One region of the Kitasatospora sp. NPDC049258 genome, then DNA from elsewhere that is predicted to be linked to it. Evidence: riboswitches for the same ligand, from Rfam matches in the RefSeq annotation. Region 1 holds a riboswitch; the other holds the start of a gene.

Region 1 (9,387 bases):
CAGGTGGGTCGGTCGAGGGCGGGGGAGTGGTGATGGCACGCCGGATTCTTCGGGGGCGTCGGATGCCGGGGTTCGGCAGCCGGCGCGGGCAGCGCCGCTGGTACCAGGGTGCGGTGCTGCTGACCTGCCTGGCGCTCGCTCCGAGCGGCTGGCTCTGGCTGGCCGAGAGCGACCGGGTCGGTACGGTGCGCAGCGCGCCCGACGCCCCGGTCGCGGTGGTCTTCGGCGCGGGCCTGTTCGACGGTGAGCCCTCGCCCTACCTGGCGCACCGCCTGGACGCGGCGCTGGCGCTCTATCAGCAGCACAAGGTGCAGGCGATCCTGGTGACCGGCGACAACGGCAGCACCGACTACGACGAGCCGGACGCGATGCGGCACTACCTGATCCAGCGCGGGGTGCCGGAGATCCGGGTGGTCGGCGACTACGCGGGCTTCGACACCTGGGACTCCTGCGCCCGGGCCCGTCAGGTCTTCGGGGTCGACCGGGCGGTGCTGGTCAGTCAGTCCTTCCATGTCCGCCGGGCGCTGGCGCTCTGCGAGGCGGCGGGGATCGACTCGTACGCGGTGGGGGTCGACGAGCCGACCGACGTCACCTGGTACTACGGCGGTCTGAGAGAGGTGCCGGGCGCGGGGAAGGCCCTGCTGGACGCCTGGTGGCGCCCCGACCCGCAGTTCCTCGGCCCGCACGAGGCCGGGGTCGGCCGGGCACTGGCGGACGCGGCCGGCCACTGACCGCGGCCGGCCACCGACCGCGGGCGGCCCGGCACGGGCGGCCCCGCCGCTCGAACGGAATGTCAGACCCCTGCGGGATGATCGAGCGGTGCGTACGGTGCCGAGCATCATCCATCTCGACATGGACGCCTTCTTCGCCGCGGTGGAGCAGGCGGCCAAGCCGAGCCTGCGCGGCAAGGCGGTGGTGGTCGGCGGCCTGGGCGGGCGCGGGGTGGTGTCCACCGCTTCGTACGAGGCGCGGAAGTTCGGCGTGCACTCGGCGATGCCGATGGCCCAGGCCCGCCGGCTCTGCCCGAACGCGGCCTTCCTGACCGGCCGGTTCGAGGCCTACCGCTGGGCCAGCGAGATCGTGATGGGTCTGCTGAGGGAGCGCTCGCCGCTGGTCGAGCCGCTCAGCCTGGACGAGGCGTTCGTGGACCTGGAGGCGGGCCCGTACGGTCCGGCGCTGGCGGCCGCCGGGCCGGCCGAGGGGGCCCGGCTGGTGCTGGCCCTGGCGGAGGACCTGCGGGCCGACATCCTCGAGCGGACCGGACTGACGGCCTCGGTCGGCGCCGCCGGGTCCAAGCTGATGGCCAAGATCGCCTCCGAGCGGGCCAAGCCGGACGGCCTGGTGCTGGTGGAGATCGGGTCCGAGCAGGCGGTGCTCAGCCCGATGCCGGTGCGGGCCTTGCCGGGGATCGGGCCGGCGACCGAGCAGGCGCTGCGGCGGGTGGGGCTGAGCACGGTCGCCGACCTGGCGGCGGCCGGGCTGGAGGAGCTGGTGCAGCTGCTCGGGCGGGCGCACGGGGCCGGGGTGTACCAGATGTCGATAGGCATCGACGAGCGGGCGGTGGTGCCCGACCGGGACGCCAAGTCCGTGTCGGTCGAGGACACCTTCGAGGTCGACCTGGCCGACCGGGACCGCATCATGCACGAGGTCGACGTCCTGGCGGCCCGCTGCGTGCGCCGGCTGCGGGCGGCCGGGCGCTCGGGCCGCACGGTGGTGCTCAAGGTCCGCCGGTTCGACTTCTCCACGCTCACCCGGTCGGAGACGCTGCGCGGGCCGACCGACGACGAGGAGGTGATCGCCTCCACCGCCCGCCGGCTCGCCCTCCAGGTGGACACCACCGGCGGGGTCCGGCTGCTCGGGGTCGGCGTCTCGCAGCTGGCGGACTACACCCAGGAGGATCTGTTCGCCCAGGCCGTCCGGGAGGCCGCGGCGCAGCAGCCGGAGCTCGAGGGGCAGGAGCGGCCCGCGCCGGAGCCCGAGGCCGAGCCGGAGCCGCCGGCCGTGCGCCGCTGGTGGCCCGGGCAGGACGTGACGCACGAGGAGTACGGGCCGGGCTGGGTGCAGGGCAGCGGGGTGGGGCGGGTGACGGTCCGCTTCGAGACGCCGGACAGCCCACCCGGCCGGGTCCGCACCTTCGCGATCGAGGATCCGCGGCTGCAGCCCTCCGGGGCACTGCCGCTGCGGTAGCCGGGTACGACAACGGCCCCGCACCCGTCCCAGGTGCGGAGCCGTCTGCCGGGCCGGGCCCGGGCGGTCGCGATGCCCTCGTCGACCGCCTCGGGGCCCGGTCTCCTCGCGTCCCGTCCCGGCCGCGAGGAAGGACGCCTCGTCAGGCGTCGGTCTTGGCCAGCTCGGGGCTGGTGGCGGCCGCCTCGACGGGCGCGGTGGCCGGCTTGATCCTGCGGATCGCGAACGGCACGGCGGCGGCGACCAGGCACATCACGGCGGCCGTCCAGAAGGCGTGCTTGTAGGCGTCCAGGGTGGGCAGCAGCACCGGGATCGGCAGGCCCTTGATGGTGTCGCCGGTCAGGATGGCGCCCATCACGGCGGTGCCGACGGCGCCACCGACGGTGCGCAGCACCGCGTTCATGCCGTTGGCGATACCGCTCTGCTCGACCGGGACGGCGCCGTTGATGTACGCCGGCATGGCGGCGTAGGCGAGGCCGACGCCGAGGCCGAAGACGGCGGAGGCGGTGTAGATGTCGCCCTCGGCGCTGTGCCGCAGGGCCAGGTAGGCCATCGAGACGGCGCCGAGCACGCCGCCGAGCACCAGCGGCAGCCGCGGACCGCGACGGGCGATCAGCAGCGCGCCGACCGGGGCGGCGATCATCGAGCCGACCGCGGAGGGGAGCAGCATGACGCCGGCGTGCAGCACGGTCGCGGTGAAGCCGTAGTGGGCGAGCTTCTCGGGGGTCTGGGCGAAGTTGCTGATGACCAGGAAGGAGCCGTACATCCCGAAGCCGATCAGCAGGCCGGAGATGTTGGTGAAGGCGACGGCGGGGAGGGACATCATCTTCATGTCCACCAGCGGGTGGCTGACCTTGGTCTCGATGATGATCCAGACCAGCGCGACCACGGCCGCGACGGCGAACAGGCCCAGGGTCTTGTTGGAGGTCCAGCCCCAGTTGTTGCCCTGGCTCACGGCGACCAGCAGGGCGGAGAGCCAGCCGGCCAGGGTGAGCGCGCCGAGCGGGTCGGCGCCGCCCTCCTTGTCGACCACCGGGTCCTTGGGCACCCGCAGGGCGACCAGAGCGACCGCGATCAGGCCGAAGATCAGGCCCATCCAGAAGATGGACTTGTAGCTCCAGTGCTCCAGCAGCAGGCCGGTGGCGACCAGGCCGAGGCCGCTGCCGACGCCCATCGAGGCGCTGATCATCGCGACGCCGCCGGTGACCTTCTCCCGGGGGAGCTCGTCGCGGACGATGCTGATGGCCAGCGGCAGCACACCACCGCCGGCGCCCTGCAGGACGCGGGCCACGACCAGCCAGGTGAACGAGTGGGTGCCGACCGCGAGCGCGGAGCCGGCCACCAGACCGGCCAGCGAGACCAGCAGCATCGGCTTGCGGCCGCGCAGGTCGCCGAACCGGCCGAGCAGCGGGGTGAGGACGGCGGCCGAGAGCAGGTTGGCCGTCATCAGCCAGGTGATGTTGGAGCCGGAGACGTTCAGTTCCTTGGCCAGCGAGGGCAGGATCGGGACGACTGCGGTCTGCACCACGCTGAACGCCAGCATGGCCAGCACGAGGGCGGGGAGCACCCGGGCGCTGGTCGGCTTGTCGGCCGTGATGGCGGGCTGTGATGCCTCACTCACGGTTCTTCCTCCGGTTCTGGCCGCCCGAAGCGCGGTGCTTCAGGCACGAGATAGTGAATCGAATGAAGTAACCATGCCGCTGAATAGTTCAGTATGTCAAATATCGATCGGTGAAGCTTCAGCAAAGCCGAGGTCCCGTCCCCGCGAGTGCGGGGACGGGACCTCGATCGGGCGGCGGGCCCGGGGTGGTGACGCCGGCTCAGGACGGCCGCAGCGGCTCCGGCCGGTGGGTGTCCGGCATCGGTCCGGCGGCCGGGGCCGACCGCTGCGCCGGACCGGCCGGCGGGGTGTCCGGGGCGGCGGGGGTGGTGCTGTCGTGGATCTCCACCTGCTCGCGCCGCAGCTCCTCGCGGACCACGGCCTCCTCGGTGTAGCGCTCCACCACCAGGCGCACCCGCTCGATCGGCGCCAGGTACTTGCGCACCACCGGCCGCTCCTCCCGCAGGGTGACCTCCTGGACGCCCTCGGCGATCTCCTGCTCGGTCAGCGCGGCCCGCTCGGAATCGGTGACCGGGACCCGCTCCACCCGGACCCGCTCGCGGACCACCGGCACCTTGCGCTCCACCGGCTCGCTCGTGACGAACTTGCGCAGCCGGGCGGTGCCCAGCACGTGCCACTGGGTGGTGATGTCGAGGCGCTCCTCCCGGCAGGTGACCTCCACCGGGCCGCTCGGCGCGCTCGGCGCCGGGCCGGCCGGCCGCTCGGGCTCGGGCTGCCGCTCCGCGGGCCGCTCCTGCTCGGGCCGCTTCTCCTCCGGCATCCGGGTCTCGGGCGCGGGCCTCGGCGGCGCGGTGTGCAGCGCCGTGGCCATCGGGCTGCCGTGCACCATGGGCGCCTCGGCGGGTGCCGTCATCGGTACCGCCATCGGCACGGCGGTCGGCGGGGCCGAGCCGAAGGACGGCGGGGCGGTCATCGACGAGGACGCCGAGGACTCGGGCGGGGCCATCGTGGCCGGGCCGGAGGAGACCTTGCCGAAGTCCAGGTCCTTGCTGCGGTCGCCCGCCGCCACGGTCGCGGCCGCCGCGGTCGTCGCCGCTGCCGCCGAACCGTTGGAGGCCGGGACCGGCGGTGTCGGGCCGCCCGCGTCCAGGCCGTAGTAGCGGTAGAGCTGGAGCTCCTGCGCCGGGGAGAGGTGCTGGCCCACCCCGAAGTCCGGAGACTCCTTGATCAGCGACTTGTCGTACGGGACCCGCAACTCGTCGCCGGCGAACTCGCTGGTGGTCAGTGGGACGAAGGCGTCCCGGCCGAAGATCCCGGTCCGCACCGCGGCCCACTCAGGCTCGCCGGTGGCGTCGTCGAGGTACACCTCGTCGACCGTGCCGATCTTGTCACCGTTCCGGTCGACCGCCTTGTGTCCGATCAGGTCGCGCGGATCGATATCGGTCTGCACGCTGTCCTCCGTCCAACTGCTCCTGCGAATGGCCGTGAGGGGGCGGTCGAAGGAGCTGGCCGCCCGCCACTTCACACGAAAAGCCATCAATCGGACGTGGGCGACCCGGGCGCCGCCGTCCGGGGCACGGCGGCGCCGGATCCGCCGCCCCTGGCCCGTGATCCGCGGGAAACTCGCTGGTACCCTGGGCGGCGACCGCCGAGCCCGCTCGGGAGAGTCCCTGAGCCCGCCGAAGCCGGGCGTCAGGGCGCCGAAGGAGCAACTCCTCCCCGGAATCTCTCAGGCACCCGTACCGTGTGGGACAGGTCACTCTGGAAAGCAAGGCAGGACCGCCGGCGCGGGAGCCGACGGCACCACCTTCACCGACGGTGCAAGCCGGCGGGTGGCCTCCGGGCCTCCCGCGCGGGCGAAGCTCTCAGGTCCCGATGACAGAGGGGGAGGCCTGTCGGGTTCGTGCGCTCAAGGTTCCCCGCTGTCCCCACGGCGGTGACGACCGGTCGGCGTCCGCACCCCAGCCGGTCATCGACCAGGAGGCTTCGACCCCCATGAACGCCCAGCCGACCAACGGTCGCCGCAGCGACGCCACCCTCGCCGAGCTCGAGCAGGCCAGCCCCTTCGAGACCCGCCACATCGGCCCCGACGTCGCCGCCCAGGAGAAGATGCTGGCCCAGGTGGGCTACGGCTCCCTGGACGAGCTGTCCGACGCCGCCGTCCCGGACGCCATCAAGAGCCTGACCGCGCTGGGCCTGCCGGCCGGCCGCAGCGAGGCCCAGGTGCTCGCCGAGCTGCGCGCCCTCGCCGCCCGCAACCAGGTGTTCACCTCGATGATCGGCCTGGGCTACTACGGCACCTTCACCCCGCCGGTGATCCTGCGCAACGTGCTGGAGAACCCGGCCTGGTACACCGCCTACACCCCGTACCAGCCGGAGATCTCGCAGGGCCGGCTGGAGGCGCTGCTCAACTTCCAGACCCTGGTCTCCGACCTGACCGGCCTGGACACCTCCGGGTCCTCGCTGCTCGATGAGGGCACCGCCGCCGCCGAGGCGATGGCGCTGGCCCGCCGGGTCACCAAGGTCAAGGGCGGGGTCTTCCTGATCGACGCCGACACCCTGCCGCAGACCGTGGCGGTGATCGAGACCCGCGCCGTCCCGACCGGCGTCGAGGTGGTCGTCGCCGACCTGTCCGAGGGCATCCCGGCCGAGATCGCGGAGCGCGGCGTCTTCGGCGTGCTGCTCCAGTACCCCGGCGCCTCCGGCGTGGTGCGCGACCTGGCGCCGCTGATCCAGCAGGCGCACGGCCTCGGCGCGGTCGTCGCGGTCGCCGCCGACCTGCTGGCGCTGACCCTGCTGAAGTCGCCGGGCGAGCTCGGCGCCGACATCGCCTGCGGCACCTCGCAGCGGTTCGGCGTGCCGATGGGCTTCGGCGGCCCGCACGCCGGCTACCTGGCCGTGCGCGCCCAGTTCGCCCGCAACCTGCCCGGCCGCCTGGTCGGCGTGTCGGTCGACGTGGACGGCAACCGGGCCTACCGCCTGGCGCTGCAGACCCGCGAGCAGCACATCCGCCGCGAGAAGGCCACCAGCAACATCTGCACCGCCCAGGTGCTGCTCGCCGTGATGGCCTCGATGTACGCGGTCTACCACGGCCCCGACGGCCTGGCCGACATCGCCCGCCGCACCCACCGCTACGCCGCCGCCCTGGCCGAGGGCCTGCGGGCCGGCGGCGTCGAGCTCGCCCACGGCGCGTTCTTCGACACCGTCACCGCGCGCGTCCCCGGCCGCGCCGCCGAGGTGGTCGCCGCCGCGGCCGAGGCCGGGATCAACCTGTTCCGGGCCGGCGCCGACACCGTCTCGATCTCCTGCGACGAGACCACCACCCGGGAGCACCTGGCCGCCGTCTGGGCCGCCTTCGGCCTGAAGGACGTCAAGGTGGCCGAGGCCGCCGACACGCTGCCCGCCGGGCTGCTGCGCGCGGACGAGTACCTGACCCACCCGGTCTTCCACAGCCACCGCTCGGAGACCGCGATGCTGCGCTACCTGCGCCGCCTGTCGGACCGTGACTACGCGCTGGACCGCGGCATGATCCCGCTGGGCTCCTGCACCATGAAGCTCAACGCCACCACCGAGATGGAGCCGGTGACCTGGCCCGAGTTCGGCCAGCTGCACCCGTTCGCGCCGGTCGAGCAGGTCGGCGGCTTCCTCAGCCTGATCCGCGAGCTGGAGCAGCAGCTGGTCGAGGTGACCGGCTACGACGCCGTCTCGATCCAGCCGAACGCCGGCTCCCAGGGTGAGCTGGCCGGCCTGCTCGCGGTCCGCGCCTACCACCTGGCCAACGGCGACGCCGAGCGCGACGTCTGCCTGATCCCGTCCTCCGCGCACGGCACCAACGCGGCCTCCGCCGTGATGGCCGGCATGCGGGTGGTCGTGGTGAAGACCCTGGTCGACGGCGACGTGGACGTCGAGGACCTCAAGGCCAAGATCGAGCAGCACCGCGACCAGCTCTCGGTGCTGATGGTCACCTACCCGTCCACCCACGGCGTGTACGAGACCGAGATCACCCAGATCTGCGCCATGGTGCACGAGGCCGGCGGCCAGGTGTACGTGGACGGTGCCAACCTGAACGCCCTGGTCGGCCTCGCCAAGCCGGGCAAGTTCGGCGCGGACGTCTCGCACCTGAACCTGCACAAGACCTTCTGCATCCCGCACGGTGGCGGCGGCCCGGGCGTCGGCCCGGTCGCGGTGCGCGCGCACCTCGCGCCGTACCTGCCCAACCACCCGCTGCAGAGCGAGGCCGGCCCGGCCACCGGTGTCGGCCCGATCTCGGCCGCTCCCTGGGGCTCCGCCGCGATCCTGCCGATCTCCTGGGCGTACGTCCGGCTGATGGGCGGCGAGGGCCTCAAGCGCGCCACCCAGGTCGCGGTGCTGAACGCCAACTACATCGCCAAGCGGCTCGCCCCGCACTACCCCGTGCTCTACACCGGCCCCGGCGGCCTGGTCGCGCACGAGTGCATCATCGACCTGCGCCCGCTCACCAAGGAGACGGGGGTGAGCGTGGACGACATCGCCAAGCGTCTGATCGACTACGGCTTCCACGCCCCGACCATGTCCTTCCCGGTGGCCGGCACGCTGATGATCGAGCCCACCGAGTCCGAGGACCTGCACGAGATCGACCGGTTCTGCGCCGCGATGATCGAGATCCGCGCGGAGATCGAGAAGGTCGGCTCCGGTGCCTGGCCGGCCGAGGACAACCCGCTGCGCAACGCCCCGCACACCGCCGCCACCATGGCCGGTGACTGGGAGCACGCCTACAGCCGCCAGGAAGCCGTCTTCCCGGCCGGCGTCAACCCCGCCGACAAGTACTGGCCGCCGGTGAGCCGGATCGACGGCGCCTACGGCGACCGCAACCTGGTCTGCTCCTGCCCGCCGCTGGACGAGTACGGCGTCTGAGCCCGGTGAACCGAGGGCCCCGGAGGATCGACTCCTCCGGGGCCCTCGGCCTTGCCCGGTGCTCGCCCGGTGCTGCTGGGTCCGGCTCGGTGCCGCCGCGCGCCGTCAGAGCGCGGCGAGGGCCAGCGGCCGGTGCGGTGCGATCACCCGGCCGTCGGGCAGCAGCTCGCCGGTGTCCTCGAAGAGCAGGACGCCGTTGCACAACAGGCTCCACCCCTGGTCGGGGTGGAGCGCCACGGGGACGGCCGCCTCGCGGTCGGGGGAGTCGGCGGTAGGACACTCAGGTCGGTGCTGGCACATCGTTGTACCCTCGCTTCGCTCGCGATCCACACCCGCCGCACGGCCACCCCCCTGGGCGCCGCCCTGCCGGCGGATCCTGCCGGCCGGCTCAGGTGTGAACCGGCTCCGCACCGGGTAGGACAGCTGGTCCTCCGTGCTGGTTCCCAGTGTCGGCATCCGGATGCCCTCGCGCAGCCTTTTCGTGAGTTGCGCCACAGGTCCGGGCCGGAGACCACCCGACCGGCGGGTCCGTGGCCTTGCCGAACGCCGGACGGGCCATCCATGACTGACTCGAATCGGTCAGTCGCGAATGGCCCGTCCGGGTGGTGCCGGCGCGGGAGCCGGTGGGTGCGAGGTCAGGAACCGCCGAGCAGCACGGGGGTGGCGACGGGGGAGTGGTCGAGGGTGGCCAGCAACTCGGCCGCCGGGTAGATCCGGTGCGCGGTGACGCCCACCGGGGCCGGGGC
Region 2 (7,033 bases), on a different contig from region 1:
CCAGACCGAGGCGTAGTAGGCGCGGCCCGGGTCCCAGGAGTCGGCATCCGTGCTGGTCCAGAGGTTGAGGGTGCCGCCCTTCTTGTCGGACGGGTTCACCACCTTCTCGGCAGCGGCGTTGAAGCCCGCGCTGGCGGCCTTGGTGGCGCCGCCGTCGCCGGTGCCGCCGCCCTTGCTGCCGCCGCACGCGGCGGTGGTGAGGGCCAGCGAGGCCACCAGGGCTGCGGCGGCGAGCGTCCTGTTACGCGTCATGGGAACTGAATCCTCCTGGAGATGTGCGGGCCCGGACGGTCCGCCGGGGCTGACGCCCCGTGGGGGTGTGGCAGGAACAGACAGGCCCTGCCGGGACTGTGGACTGTGCGGGCTCAGGTGCCCTTGGGGTCGAGCGCGTCACGCAGGCCGTCACCGAAGAGGTTGAAGGCGAGCACGGTGACGAAGATGGCCACACCGGGGACGACCATGTAGGTCGGGTCGGCCTGGTAGATCTTGGTCGCGGCGGACAGCATCTGACCCCAGGACGGCGTGGGCGGCTTGACGCCGGCGCCGAGGAAGCTGAGTGCGGCCTCGCTGAGGATGTTGGTGGGGATGATCAGGGTCGCGTAGACCAGGATCGGCGCCACCAGGTTGGGCAGCAGCTCGCGGAAGAGGATGTGCGCCCGGCCGGCGCCCAGGCTGCGCGCCGCGTCCACGAATTCGCGGTGCCGCAGCGACATCGCCTGCCCCCGGACGATGCGCCCGATGTACGGCCAGCCGAAGAATCCGATCACCAGGACCAGGATGCCCATCCGCAGCAGGCTGCCGTCCACTCCCAGCAGGGAGTTGGGCATCACCGAGACCAGCGCGATGCTGAACAGCAGCTGCGGGAAGGCGAGCAGGACATCCATCACCCGGCTGATCACCGAGTCGACCCAGCCGCCGAAGTAGCCGGCCGCGATGCCCATCACCACGCCGATCACCACGGAGACGATCGCCGCGGAGAAGGCCACGCCGAGCGAGATCCGGGCGCCGTAGATGATCCGGCTGAAGACGTCCCGACCGAAGGTCGGGTCCACGCCCAGCAGGAAGTCGCCGCTCATCCCACCGAAGGGGTGGTTGGGCAGGCCCAGGTCGGGGTTGATCTGATCCGGGTGCGGCTCGTCGACCGGGTGGCCGAACATCGCGGTGAGGACCGGGGCGAAGAGTGCCACCAGGATCAGCAGGATCACCACGACGCCGCCGGTCAGGGCGACCTTGTCACGCTTCAGTCGGTCCCAGGCGATCCGGCCGGGAGACCGTCCTTCGATCTTCTTGGACGGGCCGGCGACCGCGGCGGGCGTCGCCTCGGCCTCGGTACCGGTGGTCTCGGTGGGTGTGCTCATGAGTCAGTTCGTTCCCCTCGCCGACGGTGGCCGGCCCACGGTGTCGCGCCCCCGGCCGGGCCCGGGCCCGGTCCGGGCCTGGCCCCGGGTGGCCCGGGATCGTGACAGGTGCGTGTGCAGAGCGGTGCGGTGGTACCGAAAACCGTTGCGGCGGTGCAGAGTTCGTTTTCAGGGGGAGCCGACCGCTGACTCGGCGTGGGGGTCGGGTCAGTGGAGGCTGGACTTCAGGGATGGTGCTGAGTGGTGCGGGCGGTGCAGATGTGCGCGGTGCGGTCCGGGCGGAATGCTCATCGCACGGACCTGTGACTTTCGGCTGGCGCGCTCGCCTTCGTGGGGCTCGTTCACGCGCTCTGCATTGCGCAGAACTCTGTGTCATTCGGACAGCTTTGCGCCAGACCTCACAAGGGAAGGATGCCCAACCGTGATCTGCCTGCATGCACGACTGTTTCCGCCGCATATCGCTCTTCACACAGGTGTTACTCGCCTGTCAAGACGCATGCTGACGGAAGGTCGCCAATGGCGGAGAACTGCCAGGTGGTCGCCGCCACGGCAGGCCGGAGCACCCGCCCGGGAAAAACCCGTCGGGTGCTCAGGGAAATGGTGTACGAACCTGTTTCAGCGGCCGGGGTAACCGGGCCACGGCTGCTGCTGCCAGCCCGCCACGGACTGCCCGTGCTGCGGCGGCGGATAGCCGTACCCCGGATACGGCGGGGGCGCGGCCTGCGAGTGGCCGTAGTGGCCCTCGCGGTCGAAGATCGGCCGCCCGTTGGCCAGCAGCCACATCGCGACCGGGTCGAACTCGTCGGCCAGCATCACCGTGGACACCGCCGTGCCGTCCGGCACGTGCGCGACCGCGCGCTGGACCAGCGCCCGGGCCGCCTCCACCGCGGGCGGCGAGGTGTCGTACAGGTCGAGGCCGATCGCCAGGTAGGGCTCGCCCAGCGCCGGGCGGACCCAGACCTGCCGCAGCGAGCGCAGCGGGCGGACCTCGGCCGCCTGCCGGACCAGCACCTCGTAGAACTGCGGCGCCTGCAGCTGCGGCTCGCTCAGCCGGAGCGGACCGGCCGGCAGCCGGTCCAGGCCGACCGCGATCCGGCGCAGGTCCGCCCAGGGCACGCCGACCCCGCCGCCGGGCACGTGCGGATCCAGCCACAGGCCCCAGCGGGTGCGGTAGAGCGCGGCCGCGATCTCCAGCCCGGAGATCACCTCGTGGCCGCGGGCCCAGCCGCTGGCGGTGAGCTGCCCGGGAGACGTGACGGCCGGCGCGTAGCCGTGGCCGCCGATGTCCATGTTCCCGTACTGGGCGTCCGGGCTGCCGGGCTGCCCGTGCCAGAGCAGCATCCAGACCTGGCCCTCGGCGAGCGCGCGCAGCAGTGCCTCGTACGCCTCGTACCGCTCGGGCGCGACCTGGCCCAGGGCGCGCTCGATCGCGCCCGGGTCACCACCGGGACGCGCCGCGGCAGCCGGGCCCCACTGGCCCGGCGCGCCGCCGCCTGCCGCTCCCGCGCTCACGCGCCCACCTCGCTCTCGCCCGTCCCGTCGCCTCCGCGCCCCCGCCGCGCGGGGCTGTCGGCAGCAACCCTATTGGGCCGGGCCGACAGCCGTCATACCGCCATCCCCTACCGGGGGGTTCGTCCTTGGGGCGGCCGCACCGCCGCGGGCCCGCGGCGCCCGGCCCACTGCGGCCCGGCCTCGGACCGCTTCAGCCCCGGACGTAGAACGGCCGGACCCGGGCCAGCAGCCAGTCGACCACCGGGTCGGCGGCCAGGTCGAGCAGCACCAGGTGGACGCCCCAGGCCGGAGCGGCGGTTCCGAGCGCGCGGCCGAGCGCCTCGCCCACCCGGGCCGGGTCGGCCGGCAGCCCCGGGTCGAGCTGGATGCCCAGGTAGAGCAGCGTGGCCTCGCCCTCCACCTTGGCCAGTGCCCGACGGGCCGTCAACACTTCCGGCAGCAACGAGAGTTCCGCACCGGCGGCGGCCAGGAAGGCGTACGGCTCCTGGTGCGGCTCGGGCTCCTTGAGGGCCACCCGGGCGCCCTCCTGGACGGCCTCGCCGCGCTCCCCCTGCGGGCCGCGGCGCAGCTCGCCCACCCCCTCCGGCGGCACCGGGATGCCCACCGGCGCCTCGGGGTTGACCGCGATCCCGATCCCCAGCGGCAGCCCGCGGGCGAACTCCCACATCGGGGCGATCGCGAAGGCCATCCCCGGCGCCTGGCGCAGGAACTCCTCCTGCGAGGAGAACACCGGCACGTACGGGGCGCCGGCCAGCTCGATGGTGGGCAGGTCGAGCGACTCGCCCTGCCGGTCGGCGCCGGCCGGCAGCGGGATCCAGACCTGGCTGCGGGCCAGCACCTCGATCACCCGGGGTGTGGCGCCCGGATCGCCCAGGGCCGCGGTGAGCACCTGTTCCAGCTCGTTGACCGGCCAGCTCCCGCCCTCGGGAGCCGAGCCCGGCTCCGTCCAAGGCTGTGCCTCGCCCGCCGGGTACCCCATCCGCTTCTGCCCCTTCCAGCTTGGCCGGGCGAGCCACGCGCCGCGCGGCCCGTGCGCCGGCCGAAGAACCGTCCCGCAGAGCGTATCGCCCGGCCCCCCTCCCCCCGGGCCGCCCGGGCATGCCATGATGGCCCCGATCGAACTTCATACTGGCCGCTCGAACCCGCGCGGGAGAGTCCGGATTGCCTTCTGAAGGCTGGGCCGGCGCCGAAGGAGCAAGTCCTCCCCGGAATCTCTCAGGCCACCCATACCGCCCGGGCTAGGCACATCTGGAAAGTGGACACGGCCGCGCCGTGCGCCCACCCACGGTGCAAGCCGCCATTCTTATGTGCGGTGAAGCTCTCAGGTTGTGACGACAGACGGGGAGACTCCGCCCCCGCATGCCCGCGTCCAGACGCGGGTGCGCTCCTGTCAGTGCCAGCCGAGGAGTCCCGCCCCCATGTCCCTGCGCCACACCGCACTCGACGCCCTGCACCGCTCGCTCGGCGCCACCATGACCGACTTCGCCGGCTGGGACATGCCGCTGCGCTACGGCTCGGAGCGCGAGGAGCACCTCGCGGTCCGGACCAGGGCCGGCCTGTTCGACCTCTCGCACATGGGCGAGATCACCGTCACCGGCCCGCAGGCCGGTGAGCTGCTGGACCACGCACTGGTCGGCTTCATCTCGGCGCTCGGCGTGCTGCGCGCCCGCTACACCATGATCTGCCGCGAGGACGGCGGCATCCTGGACGACCTGATCGTCTACCGCACCGGCGAGACCGAGTACATGGTGGTCGCCAACGCCTCCAACGCCCAGGTGGTGCTGGACGCGCTGACCGAGCGGGCCGAGGGCTTCGACGCGGTGGTCCGCGACGACCGCGACGCCTACGCGCTGCTGGCCGTCCAGGGCCCCGAGGCGAACGGCATCCTGGCCTCGGTGACCGACGCCGACCTGCCGGGTCTGAAGTACTACGCGCTGCTGCCCGCCACGGTGGCCGGCCGGCAGGTCTGGCTGGCCCGCACCGGCTACACCGGCGAGGACGGCTTCGAGATCTTCTCCGCCCCCGCCGACGCCGAGCACCTGTGGCAGGCGCTGACCGAGGCCGGCGCCGACAAGGGCCTGGTCCCGTGCGGCCTGTCCTGCCGCGACACGCTGCGCCTGGAGGCCGGCATGCCGCTGTACGGGCACGAGCTCTCCACCGACCTGACCCCGTTCGACGCGGGGCTGGGCCGGGTGGTCCGCTTCGACAAGACCACCAACGACGGCGAGTTCGTCGGCCGCAAGGCGCTGGAGCAGGCCGCCGCGGCGGCCGGGACCAACCCGCCGCAGGTGCTGGTCGGCCTGGTCTCCGAGGGCAAGCGCGTCCCGCGCGCCGAGTACGCGGTGGTCTCCGCCGACGGCACCCCGATCGGCCGGATCACCTCCGGCTCCCCCTCGCCCACCCTGGGCAAGCCGATCGCCATCGCGTACGTGGACGCGGCGCACGCCGCCCCCGGCACCGCGGTCGCGGTCGACGTGCGCGGCAAGCACGAGCCGGTCGAGGTCGTCGCGCTGCCGTTCTACAAGCGCGCCCGCTGAGGCGTCCGTACGAACCCCTGGTCCGGTCCGCTCAGCGGACGGCTTCGCCCTACCCTCTTGCGATCCTGGAGAATGACCTCATGAGCAACCCCACGCACCTGCAGTACACCAAGGAGCACGAGTGGCTGACCGCGGCTGACGCGGACGGCGTCTCCACCGTCGGCATCACCAAGCACGCCGCCGACGCGCTCGGCGACATCGTGTACGTCCAGCTCCCGGAGGTCGGGGAGAGCGTCACCGCCGGCGAGACCTGTGGTGAGCTCGAGTCCACCAAGTCGGTCAGCGACCTGTACTCGCCGGCCACCGGCGAGATCGTCGAGATCAACCAGGCCGTCATCGACGACCCGGCGCTGGTCAACGGCGAGCCCTTCGAGGGTGCCTGGCTGTTCAAGCTCAAGGTCGAGGCGACCGACGAGCTGCTCGACGCCGAGGCCTACACCGCCTTCACCACCGGCGGCTGAACCACCGCGTGAAAGGGGGCCGGCCGCAGCGCGGCGGACGGCCCCTTCCCCTCAGGTAACCCGCCCAGCCCCACGGGAAGACCCACTCATGACGGTTCTCAACCAGTCCCTGCACGCACTCGACCCGGAGATCGCGACCGCGGTCGACGCCGAGCTGCACCGCCAGCAGACCACCCTCGAAATGATCGCCTCCGAGAACTTCGCCCCCGTGGCGGTCATGGAGGCCCAGGGTTCGGTCCTGACCAACAAGTACGCCGAGGGCTACCCCGGCAAGCGTTACTACGGCGGCTGCGAGCACGTCGACGTGGTGGAGCAGATCGCGATCGACCGGATCAAGGAGCTGTTCGGCGCCGAGCACGCCAACGTGCAGCCGCACTCCGGCGCGCAGGCCAACGCCGCCGCGATGTTCGCGCTGATCCAGCCGGGTGACACCATCCTGGGCCTGAGCCTGGCCCACGGCGGCCACCTCACCCACGGCATGAAGATCAACTTCTCCGGCAAGCTCTACAACGTGGCCGCGTACCACGTCGACGAGAAGACCGGCCTGGTGGACATGGTCGAGGTCGAGCGCCTGGCCAAGGAGCACCAGCCCAAGCTGATCATCGCCGGCTGGTCCGCCTACCCGCGCCAGCTGGACTTCGCCGAGTTCCGCCGGATCGCGGACGAGGTCGGCGCCCTGCTGATGGTCGACATGGCGCACTTCGCCGGTCTGGTCGCCGCGGGCCTGCACCCGTCCCCGGTGCCGTACGCGGACGTGGTCACCACCACCACCCACAAGACCCTGGGCGGCCCGCGCGGTGGCGTGATCCTCTCCAAGGCCGAGTGGGCCAAGAAGATCAACTCCGCGGTCTTCCCCGGCCAGCAGGGCGGCCCGCTGGAGCACGTGATCGCCGCCAAGGCGGTCTCCTTCAAGGTCGCCGCCTCGGAGGAGTTCAAGGAGCGCCAGCAGCGCACCCTGGAAGGCGCCAAGATCCTCGCCGAGCGCCTGCTGCAGGCCGACGCGACCGGCGCCGGCGTCTCGGTGCTCTCCGGCGGCACCGACGTGCACCTGGTCCTGGTGGACCTGCGGCACAGCGAGCTGGACGGCCAGCAGGCCGAGGACCGCCTGCACGAGGTCGGCATCACGGTCAACCGCAACGCCGTCCCGAACGACCCGCGGCCGCCG

Evidence for each region. Region 1 has a riboswitch for glycine ahead of gcvP (aminomethyl-transferring glycine dehydrogenase). Riboswitches for the same ligand answer to the same signal wherever they lie in the genome.
Region 2: another riboswitch for glycine. It lies ahead of gcvT (glycine cleavage system aminomethyltransferase GcvT); the one in region 1 lies ahead of gcvP (aminomethyl-transferring glycine dehydrogenase).

The regions. Positions count from the first base shown of each region.
Region 1 covers NZ_JBFAQT010000037.1:9,517-18,903, forward strand. Annotated here, with positions in the region: gene AB0K43_RS25015 (ElyC/SanA/YdcF family protein) at 63-731, shown strand; gene AB0K43_RS25020 (DNA polymerase IV) at 820-2,187, shown strand; gene AB0K43_RS25025 (MFS transporter) at 2,330-3,808, opposite strand; gene AB0K43_RS25030 (DUF2382 domain-containing protein) at 4,008-4,754, opposite strand; partial or broken gene AB0K43_RS25035 (PRC-barrel domain-containing protein) at 4,872-5,198, opposite strand; glycine riboswitch at 5,398-5,503, shown strand; gene gcvP (aminomethyl-transferring glycine dehydrogenase) at 5,744-8,641, shown strand; gene AB0K43_RS25045 (DUF5999 family protein) at 8,747-8,941, opposite strand; gene AB0K43_RS25050 (hypothetical protein) at 9,277-9,387, opposite strand, start outside.
Region 2 covers NZ_JBFAQT010000011.1:141,701-148,733, reverse strand. Annotated here, with positions in the region: gene AB0K43_RS12535 (ABC transporter substrate-binding protein) at 1-252, opposite strand, end outside; gene AB0K43_RS12530 (ABC transporter permease) at 366-1,358, opposite strand; gene AB0K43_RS12525 (enhanced serine sensitivity protein SseB C-terminal domain-containing protein) at 1,974-2,786, opposite strand; gene AB0K43_RS12520 (enhanced serine sensitivity protein SseB) at 3,061-3,849, opposite strand; glycine riboswitch at 4,008-4,112, shown strand; gene gcvT (glycine cleavage system aminomethyltransferase GcvT) at 4,289-5,407, shown strand; gene gcvH (glycine cleavage system protein GcvH) at 5,488-5,868, shown strand; gene glyA (serine hydroxymethyltransferase) at 5,957-7,033, shown strand, end outside.